Regions from separate parts of the Thauera sp. JM12B12 genome, predicted to be linked through region 1. Evidence: riboswitches for the same ligand, from Rfam matches in the RefSeq annotation. Region 1 holds a riboswitch; the other holds the start of a gene.

Region 1 (8,934 bases):
CTTGTCGCCAATCGCAAGCTCGAGTCCGAGCACTCCGGCCAAGGCGAGCAGACGGTCCAGGGTCAGTCGCTCGGGCCGCGACTCCAGTTCCGACAGGCGGTTCTGGCTGATGCCGAGCCGCGCCGCGACCTCGGCCTGCGACAAACCGAGCGCCTTGCGCCGCCCCACCAGAAGCTGGGCGGCTTGCTGAGGGGAATAGAGTCTGGACATCGCTTTTTATCGGATTTTTCGATAATTCCAGGATATCGACTTTCCCGCTAAATGCAAGAAATCGGCAAGCGCTGCAGCTCTGCAGCCCAGTCTCACCCCGGGCGCATCCGGAATCACAGCATCCAGCCTCGCTCACCACTCCATGCCGGGCATCGCCTTGATGCCGGCGGCAAAGGCGTGCTTGACCGGCGTCATGTCGGTCACGGTGTCGGCCGCCTCGACCAGCGCGGGCGGGGCGCCGCGGCCGGTGACGACGACGTGCTGCATCGTCGGCCGCGCCAGCAGGTCGGCGACGACCGTGTCGACCTCAAGATAGCGGTACTTGAGCGCGATGTTGAGCTCGTCGAGCACCACCAGGCCGACCGAGGGGTCCTGCAGCAGGCCGCGCGCCATGTCCCAGGCGGCTTCGGCGGTGGCGACGTCGCGGGCGCGGTCCTGGGTCTCCCAGGTGAAGCCCTCGCCCATCACGTGCCAGCTCACCCCCGGCTGGGCGCGGAAAAAGGCCTCCTCGCCGGTATCCGAGCGGCCCTTGATGAACTGCACCACGCCCACCTTCATGCCGTGGCCGAGCGAGCGCGCGACCAGGCCGAAGCCGGCGCTGGACTTGCCCTTGCCGTTGCCGGTGTTGACCAGCAGGACACCACGTTCGGCCTGGGCGGTGGCGATCTTCTCGTCCACCACCGCCTTCTTGCGCGCCATGCGCTCGTTGTGGCGGCTGTCGCGATCCTGTTCGCTCATGGTTTCGTCTGCTCCGCGAGTTGGGCGAGGCCGGTCAGCAGGGCCGGCCCCGGATGGAAGAAATGCCGCCCCTCGAGGGCGACGATCGGCACCGACACCAGGCCGAGTTCGGCACTGCAGTTTTCCGCATTGTCGGGCGTCAGCGAGACCAGCAGCTCGGGCTGGAAGCGCTCGATGGCGGCGACGATGCCGGGGACGTCCTCGCCGGGGCGCAGGTGGCGGATGCGCTCGGCGCTCTCCACCACCTCGAAGCCGGCATGGGCAAAGGCGTCGCCGACCATGTGGCCGCGGCCGAAGGAATACGGCTGCGCCGAGCACGCCGAGATCACCAGCACGCGCCTGCCGCCGCCGTGCACCGCCGCGGCCGCGGCGCGCCAGGCGCGCGCAAAGCCCTCCACCCGCGCCCGGGCGTCGGGGACGGCGGTCGCCTCGGCCAGGCTGAGCAGCATCGCCTCGGTGTCGGCCATCGAGCCGAAACCATCGACCTGCAGGATGCGCGCCTCCGGCTCGAAGATGTCGAGCAGGGCCGGATCGGTCCCCCGGGAGACGACGATCAGCCCGGGATCCAGCGCCCCGATGGCGCCGAGGTCGGGGTCCTTGACGCCGCCGGTGCGCGGCAGCTCGCGCGTGTCGTAGCGCGACACGCCGACGATGCAGTCGCCGCGCCCGAGCCATTCCAGCGCATCGGTGATGTAGGGCGACTGGCTGACGATGCGCGGGCAGGCCGCGGCGGCGGGCAAGGCCACAACGGCCAGCAGCAGGCCGCCCAGCAGGCGGCGAAGAAGGTGTTTCATCGGTGAACGCTCAATCCGGAAGAAAGACGACGCGCCCTTCGCTCTCGAAGCGACGCAGGGGATGGCCGAAGGCCTCGCTCAACAGCTCGGCGCGCAACACGGTGTCGCGGTTGCCCGCCTTCACGCCGCCGCGGCCGTCGAGCAGGATTATGTGGTCGGCGTAGCGCGCGGCGAGGTTGATGTCGTGCAGCACCATCACCGCGCCGTGCCGCGCCGCGCCGCCTTTCCCGGCGCCGCGAACGACGCTGCGGAACAGCTCGAGGGTGGCGATCTGGTAATGCAGGTCGAGGTGGTTGAGCGGCTCATCGAGCAGGAAGAGCTGCGGCGACTGCGCCAACAGGGTGGCGATCGCGACGCGCTGGCGCTCGCCGCCGGAAAGCGTGAGGACGTCGCGCGTCTCGAAGCCCTGCAGGCCGACGTCGGCCAGCGCCTGACGGGCGATGGCCTCGTCCTCGCTCGTCTCCCAGCCCCAGCGGCCGAGGTGGGGGTGACGGCCGATCAGCACCGTCTCCAGCACCGAGGCGGCGAAATGGTCCGGTTGCTGCTGGGGCAGCAGGCCGCGAAAGCGCGCCGCCTCCAGCGGCGACCAGGCCGCGTAGGGCAGGCCACCCAGGCGCACCTGCCCTACCGTGGGTTCGCGCAGCCCGGCCAGGGTGTGCAGCAAGGTGGTCTTGCCGGCACCGTTGGGGCCGAGCAGGGCCAGGCACTCGCCCGCCGCCAGGCTCAGGCTGAACTCGCAGCACAGCCAGCGCTCGCCCACCTGCAGGGCGAGACGCTCGGCCTCCAGCAGCGGCGGGCCGTCGGCGTACGCAGCGCTCACCGCGGATGCCTCGCGAGCAGGAACAGGAACACCGGCACCCCGATCAGCGCGGTGAGCACACCCACCGGCAGCTGCTGCGGCGCGAGCACGGTGCGCGCGGCGGTGTCGGCCAGCGTCAGCAGGATGCCACCGGCGAGCGCCGCGGCGGGGATCAGCACGCGCTGGTCGTTGCCGAGCGCCAGCCGCACCAGATGCGGGATGATCAGCCCGACGAAGCCCACCGAGCCCACCAGCGTGACCGCGGTCGCGGTCAGCAGCGAGGCCAGCACGTACAGGCCCATGCGCAGCCTGCGCACGCTCACCCCGAGCGCGCGGGCGTTCAGCTCACCGCGCGCGAGCACGTTGAGGTCGCGCGCGAACGGCATCACTGCGGCCAGCCCCAGCACCAGCACCCCCAGCCCCGGCCACGGCCGCGCCGCGCCGCTGGCATCGCCCATCAGCCAGAACAGCATCGACTGCACCCGCGTGTCGGGCGCCAGCGCCAGCATCAGCGTCACCGCCGCGCCGCAGCCGGCGGCGACGATGACGCCGGTGAGCAGCAGCCGCGTCTGCGTCCAGCTGCCGTCGCCATGCGCCAGACCGAAGACGAGCAGCATCGCGGCGAGCGCACCGCCGAAGGCCAGCGTATCGACCCAGATCGAGGCCGCGCCGAGCGTGATCGCCGCCAGCGCCCCCACCGCCGCGCCGCCGGAGATGCCCAGGATGTACGGATCGGCAAGCGGATTGCGCAGCAGCACCTGCATCAGCGCGCCGGCGGTGGCGAGCAGGCCGCCGCAGACGAAGGCGGCGACCGCACGCGGCAGGCGCAGCTCGCGCACGACGTCGGCGGCCATGCCCTCGCTGCCGGCGAGGGCGGCAAGGGCCTCGGCCAGGCCGATCGGCATGTCGCCCGCCACCAGGGCCCACAGCAGCGCCAGCGCCGCCGCCGACAGCAGGCCGGCGGCGAGCAGCACGGGGTGGTGGCGGCCCGGCCGCATCAGGAGCCGGCCACCGGGGACGTGGTGACGCTGGGTGGCGACGAGCATCGCGCCTTAGTGCATCGCGTAACGCACGGCCACGAAGGCGTTGGCCCCCTGGGTGCCGTAGTTCTGGGCAAGCTCGTAGTCCTTGTCGAGGATGTTGTTGGCGCGCACTTCCACGCTCCAGTCCGGCGCCAGCGCGTAGTGCACATAGGCGTTCAGCAGGCCGTAGCCGCCCATGCGGTTGGCCGCGCTGTTCGGAATGCGATCATACCGCCGGCCCTGCCCGTTCCATTCCATCCCCCAGGTCCACGGCCCCATGGCGCGCTCGATGCCGAGCGAACCGCCGATGCGCGCGCGGCGGCCGAGTTCGTCGCCGCTTGCCTTGTCCTCGGCGTCGAGGAAGTCGACGGTGGCGCGCACGCGGTAGTCACCCAACATCGCGCTGGCAGCCAGCTCGACGCCCTGGATCGACGCCTGCGCGACGTTCGCCGGCGCCCAGGCGCTCATCGGATCGGCCGGATCGAGCGGCGCCCAGGCGATCAGGTTCTTGATGCGGTTGTTGAAGTAGGTGGCGCTCGCGCGGGTGCCGTCGCGCTCCCACACCAGGCCGACCTCGCGGTTCAGGGCCTCCTCGGGCCGCAGGTCCGGATTGCCGCCCCAGGGGAAATAGAGGTCGTTGAACGTCGGCGCCTTGAACGCGGTGCCGATGCTGGCGCGCGCGCGCCACTCCGGGCTCAGGCGATAGCCATAGGCGAGCGCGCCCGTGGTCTTGCTGCCGAACTGCGAATCCTCGTCGTGGCGGGCATTGAGCTGCAGGTGGTGACGGTCGAACTGCCCGCTCCAGCCGAGCAGCAGGGAGTTGGTGTAGCGGCTGGTCTTGGCGTAAGCGGAGCTGGAGTCGACCTCCTGCTCGAGGTACTCGTACGCGGCCAGCAGGGAGCCGGCGCCCAGGGCGATGTCGTGCTGCCAGGTGAGCTGGCGCTGCTCGGTGTCGAAGACGGATCGATCGTTGAGGTCGGCGCGGTTGCGCGATTCGTCGGCGCCGTAGCCGAAGCGCAGCGTGCTGGTCCAGTCGGCGGCGAGCTGGTTGCGCATGTGCAGGCCGAGCGAGCTGGTGCGCTTGTCGAGGTAGGAGTCGAACACCTTGGCGTTGTCGTACCAGTTGCGCAGATCCGAGTGCAGCACGGTCAGGCCGATCTCGTCCGCCTCGCGGAAGCCGAGCGACACCGAGCCGCTGAAGTACTCGTTGCGGAAACCGTCGTCGTCGCCATCGCTGCCGCGTGTGGAGTTGGGCTTGGCATCGATGCCGTCGCTGCGCTCGGTGCCGGCCGACACGTTGTAGCGCAGGCGCTCGGCCCCGCCCGCCAGCGTCGCCCCCAGCGTGCGCGCCCCGTCGGTGCCGATGCCGGCGCGCACGCTGGGCTGAAAGCCTTCGCGGCCCTTGCGCGTGAACACCTGGATCACGCCACCGATGGCGTCCGACCCGTAGAGCGCGCTCGCCGGGCCGCGCAGGATCTCGATGCGCTCGATCAGCTCGAGCGGAATGGTCTCCAGCGTGGGGGCGCCGTTGGTCGCCGATCCCACGCGCACGCCATCGATCAGCAGCAAGGTGTGGCCGGAGTTGGCGCCGCGGATGTACACACTGCTGTTGGCGCCGGGGCCGCCACTGCTGGACACCTGAACGCCGGGACGGCCCGCCAGCAGCTGCACCAGGCTGGCATTGCCGGCGCGCGCGATCTCGTCGCGGTCGATCACGTCGACGCTGGCAAGCGCCTCGTCGGCAGTGATGGGCTGGCGGGTGGCGGTGACGACGACGTGGTTGAGCTGGGCATCGTCGGCCTGGGCCGGGACAAACGGGTAAGCGAGCGCGCACGCGGACACGAGCGCGGAGAGGCGGATCTTCATTGTTTGAACTCCCTTCGCCATGCCGCGCGTCCCCGCACGCCATGGCAACTTCACCTGGACGCACCGACAGCGTGGGAGAACCGAAGAGAGCAAGACAAACCGCGCCCGTCGCCGCCACCCCGCGGCACATCCGCCAATTCGCGTTCCGGCCGGTCTCCGGGCTCGTGCGCTGTGCCGGCCCGAGGGCCGGACGGGCGGGTCGCCTTCCCGGGAGTGGAGTCCCAGTGGCTGCATGACACGCCTTGCGCGCACTTACCGTTGCGGGGGCAGCATAGGCATTGCGGCCTCGTTTGCGAGGGGCCGCGCACCTGTTTCCCGTTTAACCCTGGGCGAGAAACGCCCGTGGGCACCGATAACGCGCCACCCCTTCCGGGGCAGTGGGGGCGGATGATACCGTACGGGGCAGTATCGTGCACTGCAATAAAACACAGCCCTTGCAGCGATAAGACCGAGCTATGGAAACGAAGCACCCATGACCTGCGAACTCATCCTCGGCGGCGCCCGCTCGGGCAAGAGCCGCGAAGCCGAACGCAGCGCCGCCGCATCCGGCCTCGCCGTCACCGTCATCGCCACCGCCGAGGCGCTCGACGCGGAGATGGCCGCGCGCATCCGCCGCCATCGGGCCGACCGCCCCGCCGGCTGGCGCACCGTGGAGGCGCCGGTCGCGCTCGCCGACGCGCTGCGCGCCGAAGCGGCGCCCGAGCGCTGCGTGGTGGTCGATTGCCTCACGCTGTGGCTGAGCAACCTGCTGATCGACGCGGATCGACTGCCGCCGGGAGCCAGCGCGGACGAGCTGCCGCTGTTCCGCCGCGAGCGCGACGCCCTGCTCGCCACCCTGCCCAAGCTGCCCGGCCGCGTCATCCTGGTCGCCAACGAGGTCGGACTCGGACTGGTGCCCGAGACGCCGCTGGGGCGCCTCTTCCGCGACGAGGCCGGACGACTCAACCAGGCCGTGGCCGCGCGCTGCCCGCGCGTCGTGTTCGTCGCCGCCGGGCTGCCACTGGTGCTGAAGCAGGGCTAAACTTCCACGCGCGCCAAGCGCCCGTCATCCGTCGGACATCGCCGACGCCGGGCGTGACGCCCCCCTGCGCTGCCCAACCTCGGAACCACCTCGCCGCATGACGCCCTTCGCCATCGCCCCGCCCGACACCCTGCTCGCCGCCGCGCTGCAGGACAAGATCGATCGCAAGACCAAGCCGCTCGGCGCGCTCGGACGGCTCGAGCCGCTCGCCCATCAGATCGGCCTCATCCAGCAGACGCTCACCCCCGCGCTCCAGCAGCCGCACATCGTCGTCTTCGCCGGCGACCATGGCGCAGCCAGGGCGGGCGTGTCGGCCTACCCGCAGGACGTGACCTGGCAGATGGTGGAGAACTTCCTCGCCGGCGGCGCGGCGATCAACGTGTTCAGCCGCCAGATGGGCCTCGGGCTGACCGTCGTCGATGCCGGCGTCAACCACGACTTCGGCAGGCGCGGCGGCCTGATCGACGCCAAGATCGCGCCGGGCACCGCCAACTACCTGCAACAGCCGGCGATGACCGCCGCCCAGCGCGACGCGGCGCTGCAGCGCGGACGCGAGATCGCCCATGCGCTCGCCGGCAACGGCTGCAACTGCGTCGGCTTCGGCGAGATGGGCATCGGCAACACCGCATCGGCGTCGCTGATCACCCACTGCCTGGTAGGCGCGGAGCACGACGCCGACCTGTACACCGTGACCGGCCGCGGCACCGGGCTGGACGACGCCGGCCTGTTCCACAAGCGCACCCTGCTGGCGCAGGCGCTGGAGCGCGGCGGACGGCCGCGCTCGGGGCTGGACGTGCTCGTCGAGTACGGCGGCTTCGAGATCGCGATGATGGCGGGCGCGATGCTCGGCGCCGCCGAGAAGCGCATGCTGATCCTCGTCGACGGATTCATCGTCACCGCCGCCCTCCTCGTCGCCCACGCGATCCAGCCCAAGGTGCTCGCCTACTGCGTGTTTGCCCACCGCTCGCAGGAGCCCGGCCACCGCGTGCAGCTCGACCACCTCGACGTCGAACCGTTGATGGAGCTCGACCTGCGCCTGGGCGAGGGCACCGGCGCCGCGCTCGCCCTGCCGCTGGTGCAGGCGGCGGTGAATTTCCTCAACGAGATGGCGAGCTTCGAGTCGGCGGGGGTCAGCACGCAGACTTGAACGCGCGCTGCCCACGAAGAGGCTGTCGCGGGAGCAACTGTCTGTGGGAGCGGGCTTGCCCGCGAATGCGGCGCTTGAGCTGGCGATGTTCGCGGGCAAGCCCGCTCCCACAGATCTCCCACAGATCTCCGAAAAATCTCCCACAAACCTCCCGCAAACCTGCACCGCCTGATGCGCGAACCGCTCGCCCGCTTCTTCACCGCCCTCGGCTACTTCACCCGCCTGCCGGTACCGGCCTGGGTGGCGTGGTCGCCCGAGCGCCTCGCCCGTGCCGGCGCCTGGTTGCCGCTGGTGGGCTGGGTGGTCGGCCTTGCCGGGGCCGCGGCGCTTTACGCGCTCGCCCAGGTGCTGCCGGCGAGCCTGGCGGTGATCCTGTCGATGGCGCTCACCATCCGCCTGACCGGCGCGCTGCACGAGGACGGCTTCGCCGACGCCTGCGACGGGCTGGGCGGCGGCTGGGACAAGGCGCAGATCCTGGCGATCATGAAGGACTCGCGCATCGGCAGCTACGGCGCCATCGGCATCGTGCTGATGCTGCTCGCCAAGGCGGCGGCGCTGATCGAACTGGCCGCCAGCGGCCCGGCCACCGCCGCGATCGCGCTCCTCGTCGCCCATCCACTGTCGCGCCTCGCCGCGGTCGGCGTGCTGCACGCCCTGCCCTACGCGCGCAGCGACGACAGCAGCAAGGCCGCCGCGCTCGCGCAGCGGCTGAGCCACGGCGAACTCATCCTCGCCGGCCTCTGCGGCCTGCTGCCCGCCTTCGTCCTGCTCGCCCCGCTGCAGGGGCTGAGCGCGCTGGGGCTGGCGGCGCTCCTCACCCTCTGGCTCGCCCGCCTCTTCCTGCGCCGCCTCGGCGGCCACACCGGCGACCTGCTCGGCGCCGTGCAGCAGGCGGCGGAGCTGGCGTGCTACATCGGCATCCTGGCCCACTGGGCCTGAGCACGCGCCACGCGCCGGCCCCTGCACCCCATGCAACTCCACCTCATCCGCCACCCCCGCCCCGCCGTCGAGCCGGGCGTCTGCTATGGCCAGACCGACGTCGGACTCGCCGAGTGCCCGGTCGCGGTCGCCGCGCGCCTGCGCCCGCTGCTGCCCGAATCCTTCACCCTGCACGCCAGCCCGCTCGCGCGCGCGCGCTTGCTCGCGCAGGAACTCGGCACGCCGCACGTGGACGACCGGCTCATGGAAATCCACTTCGGCGACTGGGAAGGCCGCACTTTCACCGACATCGGCAGCGCGATCGACGACTGGGCGGCCGACCCGCTCGGCTTTCGCGCGCCCGGCGGGGAGTCGCCGCGCGAGATGGCCGCACGGGTGCTGGCCTGGCTGGAAGAGAT
Region 2 (3,750 bases), 850 kb from region 1:
CAGCCTTTCCCTCGGCCCGGACATGGCCCTGGCCGCCCTCACCGCACGCTGCCTCGGCGAGCGCTCCCGACAACCCGATGAACCCTAACGCTGCACACATGACCTCGCCCGCCCACGCCTCTCCCGCACGCTACCCCCTCGCGATCATCGGCGCCGGCGCCCTCGGCCTGCACTTCGCCGCGCGCCTGGCGGGCGCGGTCCCGGTGGCGGTGGTCGCGCGCGATGCCGAGCGTGCGGCGCATCTGCGCGCCGGTGTCGAGGTCGGCGGCCAGCCCTTCCGAGCAGATGCCTTCGCCGCAACGCGGCCTCCGCTTGCCGACTGGCTGATCGTGCTGGTGAAAGCTGGCGACACCGCCGCTGCCGCGGCGATTGCCGAGCGCATGCAGCCAGTCGGCGTGCTGTCACTGCAGAACGGGCTTACCGGCGATCTCCTGCGCGCGCACTGCCGGGCGGCGCTCGTCGACCAGGGCATCACCACCGAGGGCGCCTACCGCGAGCGCACGGCCGCGGGCGAGCGGGTGCAGCCCTCGGGCGCAGGCGAGACCCTGCTGCCGCCCGGGTTCGAAGCGGTAGCGGAGATGCTGGTACGTGCCGGCCTGCGCGCCCGGGTCGAACCCGACATCGCGCGCGCGCGGCTGGCAAAGCTGCTGGTTAACGTGGCCATCAACCCGCTGGCGGCGATTCACCGCGTGCCCAACGGCGCCCTTCTCGAGCCGCCCTACCGCGCCGCGCTGGACGAGCTTGTGCGCGAAGCCTGGCCGGTGCTGCGCACCGAAGGCCTTGCACTCGATCTCGACGCGGCGCTCGCCCGCGTGCACGCGGTCGCCGCGGCAACCGCCGCCAACCGCGCCAGCATGCTGCAGGACGTGCTCGCCGGTCGTCGCACCGAAATCGACGCGATCACCGGCGCCCTGCTGCGCATGGCGGAAGCGGGCGGTTTCGAGGTCCCTGCCCACCGGGCCATGCATGCCCTCGTGCGCAGAATCGAGCACGCTGCGTTTGACAGCCCCGAGGGGCGCGGCTAACCTCGCGCCCTGTTCATGGTTGCCTGCCGATACCGGCAGGCATGAAAAGGGAATCCGGTGCCGCGCCCAGCGCGAATCCCGGAGCTGCCCCCGCAACTGTAATCGGCGAGTCTTGCGCCCTCTCTGCCACTGGAGATCCTCCGGGAAGGCCGACGCAAGGCGACGACCCGTGAGCCAGGAGACCTGCCATGCACATCACCTTCAACAGTTTGGGGCGGGGTGTCCCTGACAAGAGGCATGGCTCACACCATTTCACTTGCACGCTTTCCTGACGGCTCGGCCACGTCGCATGACATGTTCATGCGCCTGAGGCATTGCGCCCGCTCGTCGGAGATCCGCCCCGCCTGCACCGGATCTCCACCATGCACGCATCTGCCCGCCTCGCCCCCGTCGCGCTCGCCGCGGCGCCGAATCCACCCGCGCCCGCCGCAGCCTCCCGGCATGTCGCCGCACGCCCGCTGCTGCGCTTCGGCGCTGCCGACGCAGCGCGCATCCGTGCCCACCTGCTCGGCCTCGATGCCGACGACCGACTGCTGCGTTTCAGCCATGGCATCCGCGACGAAGGCATCGCCGCCTATGTCGACGCACTCGATTTCGCGCGCGATCACGTCCATGGGCTATGCAACACGCAGGGCGAGATCGTCGCGCTCGCCCATGTCGGCGTGCGCGAAGGCGAGGTCGACTTCGGACTGAGCGTCAGCCCTGCGCTGCGCCAGCGCGGCCTGGGCCGTGCGCTGTTCGTACACGTGATCGCGCTGGCGCGCGCCCTCGACGCCGCCCGCATCGTCTGTCACAGCGTCAGCCCTGCAGTGCTGCACATGGCCGCCGCGAGCGGCTTCCGCCGCCCCGGTGGCCGGCTCACCGCGCCGCTCGTGCTGGAGTTGCAGAGCGCGCGAGACGCCATACCCGCTCACCGGCACGCGCCTCATCCTGCGCCGGACGCCCAGGCCGCCCCGCGCACTGCTGCCTGAACGGCAGCCTTCCCGACAGCATCGCCCCGCCCACATTCACGAACGAGGACCACCTGTGGACCGACTCCCTGCCCAGAAACGCCCCGACACCCTCCAGTACGACGCCTTCCAGGTCATCCGTCGCAACGGCGCGGCGGTCGCCTTCGACCCGGCCAAGATCGCCGTCGCCATGAACAAGGCCTTCCTCGCCGTCGAAGGCAGCCAGGGCGCGGCCTCCTCGCGCGTGCGCGAACTCGTGGCCCGCCTCACCGACACCGTGGTCGGCGCCCTCACCCGCCGCCTGCCCGACGGTGGCCTGCTGCACATCGAGGACATCCAGGACCAGGTCGAGCTGGCCCTGATGCGCTCGGGCGAGCACGACGTCGCCCGCGCCTACGTGCTCTACCGCGAACGCCGCGCCGCCGAGCGCGCCGCGCAGCAGGGCACGGCGGCACAGGCGGGCGCCGCCGACCCGGTGCTGCAGGTCGTCGACGGCGAAGCGCGCCGCCCGCTCGACCGCGCCGCCCTGCTCGCCATGTGCCGCGAAGCGTGCGCGGGGCTGGACGGGGTATGCGCCGACACCGTGCTCGAGCACGCCGTGCGCAACCTCTACGACGGCGTGCCCATCGCCGCCGTGCGCCAGGCCCTGGTGCTGGCGGCGCGCACGCTGATCGAGCGCGAGCCGGACTACGGCCGCGTCGCCGCCCGCCTGCTGCTGTCGGCGATCCGCGTCGAGGTGCTCGGGCGCGAGACCTCGCAGGCCGACATGGCCGACCCCGATCGAGGCTATGCCGCCTGCCTGCCCGCCTTCATCCGCGCGGGCATCGCGGCCGAGCTGCTCGACCCACGGCTGGCCGACTTCGACCTCGCCCGCCTGGCAGCGGCGATCCAGCCCGAGCGCGACCTGCAGTTCGACTACCTCGGCCTGCAGACCCTGTACGACCGCTACTTCCTGCATGTCGACTGCCGCCGCATCGAGCTGCCGCAGACCTTCTTCATGCGCGTGGCGATGGGCCTGGCGATCAACGAGATCGACCGCGAGGCACAGGCGATCGCGTTCTACGAGCTGCTGTCGAGCTTCGATTTCATGAGCAGCACGCCGACGCTGTTCAACAGCGGCACCCGCCATGCGCAACTGTCGTCCTGCTACCTGACGACGGTGGCCGACAGCCTCGAGGACATCTACCAGTCGATCAAGGAAAACGCCCTGCTGCAGAAGTTCGCCGGCGGCCTGGGCAACGACTGGACCCCGGTGCGCGCGCTCGGCAGCCGCATCAAGGGCACCAATGGCCACAGTCAGGGCGTGATCCCCTTCCTGAAGGTAGTCAACGACACCGCGGTGGCGGTGAACCAGGGCGGCAAGCGCAAGGGCGCGGTGTGCGCTTACCTCGAGACCTGGCACCTCGACATCGAGGAGTTTCTCGAACTGCGAAAGAACACCGGCGACGAGCGCCGCCGCACGCACGACATGAACACCGCGAACTGGATTCCCGACCTGTTCATGAAGCGCGTGCTGGAGAACGCCGAATGGACGCTGTTCTCGCCGGCCGACGTGCCCGACCTGCACGAGCGCTACGGCCAGGACTTCGAGGCGGCCTACTGCGCGTATGAGGAGAAGGCCGAGCGCGGCGAGATCCGCCTCTTCAAGCGCCTGCCGGCGCTCCAGCTGTGGCGCAAGATGCTGACCATGCTGTTCGAGACCGGGCATCCGTGGATCACCTTCAAGGACGCCTGCAACCTGCGCTCGCCGCAGCAGCACGTGGGCGTGGTGCATG

What was found. Region 1 has a riboswitch for cobalamin ahead of AAG895_RS17265 (TonB-dependent receptor). Riboswitches for the same ligand answer to the same signal wherever they lie in the genome.
Region 2: another riboswitch for cobalamin. It lies ahead of AAG895_RS13350 (GNAT family N-acetyltransferase); the one in region 1 lies ahead of AAG895_RS17265 (TonB-dependent receptor).

Annotation. Positions count from the first base shown of each region.
Region 1 is NZ_CP154859.1:3,797,214-3,806,147, forward strand. Features, by position in the region: gene AAG895_RS17240 (helix-turn-helix domain-containing protein) at 1-210, opposite strand, end outside; gene cobO (cob(I)yrinic acid a,c-diamide adenosyltransferase) at 343-948, opposite strand; gene AAG895_RS17250 (hypothetical protein) at 945-1,742, opposite strand; gene AAG895_RS17255 (ABC transporter ATP-binding protein) at 1,753-2,562, opposite strand; gene AAG895_RS17260 (iron ABC transporter permease) at 2,559-3,539, opposite strand; gene AAG895_RS17265 (TonB-dependent receptor) at 3,594-5,429, opposite strand; cobalamin riboswitch at 5,559-5,798, opposite strand; gene cobU (bifunctional adenosylcobinamide kinase/adenosylcobinamide-phosphate guanylyltransferase) at 5,902-6,450, shown strand; gene cobT (nicotinate-nucleotide--dimethylbenzimidazole phosphoribosyltransferase) at 6,548-7,597, shown strand; gene AAG895_RS17280 (adenosylcobinamide-GDP ribazoletransferase) at 7,769-8,536, shown strand; gene cobC (alpha-ribazole phosphatase family protein) at 8,567-8,934, shown strand, end outside.
Region 2 is NZ_CP154859.1:2,947,218-2,950,967, forward strand. Features, by position in the region: gene AAG895_RS13345 (2-dehydropantoate 2-reductase) at 78-1,025, shown strand; cobalamin riboswitch at 1,025-1,231, shown strand; gene AAG895_RS13350 (GNAT family N-acetyltransferase) at 1,388-1,996, shown strand; gene AAG895_RS13355 (ribonucleoside-diphosphate reductase subunit alpha) at 2,052-3,750, shown strand, end outside.